2 regions of the Oceanobacillus sp. AG genome follow, and region 2 is predicted to be linked to the other one. Evidence: riboswitches for the same ligand, from Rfam matches in the RefSeq annotation. Region 2 holds a riboswitch; the other holds the start of a gene.
What was found. Region 2 has a riboswitch for S-adenosylmethionine ahead of GN217_RS00225 (O-acetylhomoserine aminocarboxypropyltransferase/cysteine synthase family protein). Riboswitches for the same ligand answer to the same signal wherever they lie in the genome.
Positions count from the first base shown of each region.

Region 1 (2,207 bases), on a different contig from region 2:
TCTTAATTCCATTAAATCCCTCCTCCATCTTTATTATGGTCTAAACATCCATATACCGAACAACCTCAATAACTTTTCCATTATTTCCATTAAATCATAACCAACACACCCTGTATAGAAATCGGGACAAGTGCTCTGACCCCCGTGTCCCACTGGGACATGGGGTCAGAGCACTTGTCCCACTCCAGCACTTTTAACCTAAGTTCTCATAAACTATTGTGGGCTAATTTTATAAAAAGGAGTGGTTCCAGTGAGTAGAATCAATTTCAAATCATTTACCGGCCGCGTCACAAGTGTAGATGACTTTCCGATGTATCCGCCTAATGATAATTTCGGTTGTTACAAGTTTATATCTGTTCAGAATGATGCCGGTGCTGTCGTAAACTTCGTTGCAGGACCAGATACGTTCTTTCTATATCAGGAAAAAATCAAAGTCGGAGATCAGATCACCGGTTATTATGATGGGGATGCAGCCACAATTTTAATTTATCCACCGCAATACCGGGCATTAGTTATCGTGAAGGAAAATCCATATAGCCAAGTAAAGGTAAGTTATTTTAATGAGCAATTAATCAGCAGTGACGGCTCTTTGCAGCTAAATATCGGTCCTGATACACAGATGCAATTAACAAACGGGCAAGACTTCAAACAAAACCCTGCTAGGAGAAATTTAATTGTTGTTTATGGTGCAGCAACAAAGAGTATTCCAGCCCAAACAACCCCTTATGAAATAATTATTTTTTGCCGGTAAACTGGGACAGATGCTCTGACCCCCTGTCCCCGAATTAAGTGTTGACTTTCTTCTGGTTTCGGTATATTCTATTATTTAACTAATTTCTTAATATTTTTTCTTATCCAGAGAGGTGGAGGGACTGGCCCTTTGAGACCTCGGCAACAGGCTTTTGGAGTACTGTGCCAATTCCAGGAGCATGCATTTGCTCGAAGATAAGAAGAGCCGGCAGATATGCTACCTAACCCTCTTCTTATTTCAAGAAGAGGGTTTTTTATAATTTTAGGGGGGATGAAATTGACGACAATACAAGCAGCAATAGAATTACAAAAAGCAATCTCACTACTGAAAGAAAAAGAATGGGTTGATTTGACTCACACTTTCGGCCCTGATTCACCGCATTTTGCAGCATTTGATGACGCCGCATTCAAGACACTTTACAACCATGACGATGGGTTCTTTGCCCAACAGTTCTCTTTTGCCGGACAATACGGTACTCATATCGATGCTCCAGTTCATTTCGTAAGACATCAGCGCTACCTTGATGAACTTAAATTAAAAGAACTTGTCTTACCGCTCATAGTCATTGATAAATCAAGGGAAGCAGCACATAACCATGACTTCACCTTGACGAAAGGAGATATCCTCAAGTTCGAAGCAGTCCACGGTGAAATTGAAGCAGGCACATTTGTCGCCTTACGTACCGATTGGAGCAAGCGTTGGCCAGATAAAGAGCGTTTTGAGAATAAGGATGAAGACGGTAATCCACATCTTCCCGGCTGGGGAATTGACGCTCTCGAATTCCTATTTGAAGAAAGAAAAATCAAAGCAGTCGGCCACGAAACCTTTGACACCGACTCCGCTATCGACGCTGCAAAAAACGGCAGACTCATCGGAGAATATTACGTACTAGAGCAAGACACCTATCAGATCGAACTGCTAACCAATCTGGATAAAGTTCCAACAAAAGGTGCCATCATTTTCAATATCGTTCCAAAGCCTGAAAAAGCAAGTGGATTTCCTGTACGATCGTTCGCAATACTACCCTAAATTAAATCTCTCACAACTGAAGTCACGAGTATTCTTGGTTTATTCGTAAAGTGAAACTTCATTCAGTGAGGTAGCACAGAAGCAAAAAAAGTATGGGGTAATATAAAAGCATAGCTCCCCTTAAATCAAAGGCGGAAGTGCCCTTACAGTAAAAGATGATCGGCTAGAAAAACATTTCTGCCGATCATCTTTTTGAATATATTATTACCAAAATCAGTAAAAATGAAACTTTCCCACCCCTTTTTCCGTACCACCTAGAGAACACGATAGAGGAGGGAATAGAATGACCGAAATTGCAATGCAATTGACGAATGTCCGAAAACGTATCGGCAATAAAGAAATCATTAAAGGCCTTTCCTTTACCATTAATAGAGGGGAAGTATTCGGCTTCATTGGACCAAATGGTGCCGGGAAAACAACGACAATC
Region 1 is NZ_WOWT01000023.1:9,171-11,377, reverse strand. Features, by position in the region: gene GN217_RS12745 (LysR family transcriptional regulator) at 1-12, opposite strand, end outside; gene GN217_RS12740 (hypothetical protein) at 311-751, shown strand; SAM riboswitch class I at 849-952, shown strand; gene GN217_RS12735 (cyclase family protein) at 1,028-1,780, shown strand; gene GN217_RS12730 (ABC transporter ATP-binding protein) at 2,064-2,207, shown strand, end outside.
Region 1: another riboswitch for S-adenosylmethionine. It lies ahead of GN217_RS12735 (cyclase family protein); the one in region 2 lies ahead of GN217_RS00225 (O-acetylhomoserine aminocarboxypropyltransferase/cysteine synthase family protein).

Region 2 (2,207 bases):
TGCAATTGTTTTCTTTCTCAACCCATTGGAGCGATCGAAAGGCGAATGGAGCAACCAGTTAGCTGCGTCATCCGCAGTCGGTGTGAATTGTGGTGCTTCACCAGTTGCTTTTGCAATAGCTTGGTCAAGGTCTTTCAAGATATCTTTCGTTGACTCAAGACCAATTGATAGCCGGACAAGCTCTTCAGGCGTACCACTCTTTTGTAAGTCCTCTGCACTTAGTTGTTGGTGTGTCGTTGAAGCGGGATGAATAATAAGGGATTTCGAATCTCCAACGTTTGCCACATGGGACCAGAGGGTAATGTTATCGATCAACTTACGTCCTGCTTCCCGGCCACCTTTAATACCAAATGTAATTATAGATCCTGCGCCTCGGTTTAAATACTTTTTCCCCAATTCATAGGATGGGTGCTCCTCAAGCCCTGGATAGTTGACCCATTCAACAGCTGGGTGGTTCTTTAGGTACTTAACGACCTCTTTCGTATTTTCCAAATGACGATCAATACGTACTTGTAAAGACTCTAGCCCTTGAATGAAAGTGAATGCGCTCTTTGGACTTAGTGATGCACCAATATCACGTAGAAGTTGAACACGTAATTTTGTTGCATATGCAGCCGGTCCTACATCTGCGTATTTTAAACCTTTATAGCTATCGTCCGGTGTTGTGAACTCAGGGAAACGCGGGTTATCCCAGTTGAAGCGTCCACCGTCAATAACGACACCGCCGATAGTTGAACCATGACCGCCAATCCATTTCGTTGCCGAGTGGATCACAATATCTGCGCCCCAGCTAATTGGTTTTGTGATGAATGGGGTTGCAAATGTATTATCGATAATGAGTGGAAGCCCATTTTCATGCGCGATTTCAGCAACTGCTTCAATATCAAATACGTTCAAGCTTGGGTTCGTAATCGTTTCCCCGAATATTGCTTTCGTTTTATCCGTGATTGCTGCACGGAAATTCTCCGGGTTTGTTCCGTCTACTAGCTTAAATGTGATTCCGTATTTCGGTAAGGTGTTTAGGAACAGGTTATACGTTCCACCGTAAAGATTGCTGTCCGCAATGATTTCATCACCGGTTCCAGCGATGTTTAGAATAGCGAGCGTAATAGCAGCCATTCCGGAAGATGTTGCCACTGCTCCTACACCATCTTCAAGATCCGCAATCCGTTGTTCAAAAGCTCCGACGGTCGGGTTGGTGATTCTTGTATAAATGTTTCCTGCTTCTGTGAGCCCGAAAAGATTTTGTGCATGCTCCGTATCCCGGAAAACATAGGAAGTTGTTTCATAAATCGGAACCGCTCTTGCCCGTGATGTTGGATCTGCTTCCTCTTGACCAGAGTGAAGAGCTTGTGTTTCTAAATTGAAAATGTTGAATTCTGACATTGATAATTCCTCCTTGGTTTTGAAAAATATGTAGCTTGGAATGTTTTGGAGAGAGGGGAATAATTAAAACGCCCCCCTTCCTTAAGAAGAGGGGCGTATAGTTTACTATACATATCCTCCTCTTATCTTCCAGATCCGGGTAGATCTGTAGGATTTAGCACCATTAAAAGTAAAATTGCTTACTTCAAGGTTGCCGGGCTTCATCGGGCCTAATCCCTCCGCCGCTCTTGATAAGAAGATTTCTTGCTTCAGATTTGCTAGAAGCGCGTTAATTGCGCTACTTAAAAATCTTTTATAAATTTACAGATGATTATAACGTTTAATCCAGACTAATGTCAACCCCTTTAGTTGGTTTTTTAAAAAAGATTGATACCGGGACATGGGGTCAGAGCGTTTGTCCCGCTGGTCTGGGACATGGGGGTCAGAGCAATTGTCCCGCAGGCGCTGGAACATTGGGGTCAGTGTATCTGTCCCACTGGGACAAGTGCTCTGACCCCATTCTTATGTATTTGCCTGTCTTTTCGCTGGGTGATGATATACCGAGCTTAAATAGAGAATTAATGCAAACCAGATAAATAAAAAGGCGATAAATTTTTCTATTGAAAAAGCTTCATGATAGACGAATACTCCTAGGAAGAGCATGATCGTCGGTGTAATGAATTGTAAAATCCCTACCATAGATAGCGGAATTGCTTTTGCTCCATTAGCAAATAATAAAAGTGGAATTGCTGTGGCGATCCCTGCGCCAATAAGTAAAAGATTTGTCCCGGATATAGCAGAGGACAGAGTGAAAGCTTGACGTGGTAGCAGGAAAAGGTAGC
Region 2 is NZ_WOWT01000002.1:45,291-47,497, forward strand. Features, by position in the region: gene GN217_RS00225 (O-acetylhomoserine aminocarboxypropyltransferase/cysteine synthase family protein) at 1-1,386, opposite strand, end outside; SAM riboswitch class I at 1,506-1,623, opposite strand; gene rarD (EamA family transporter RarD) at 1,888-2,207, opposite strand, start outside.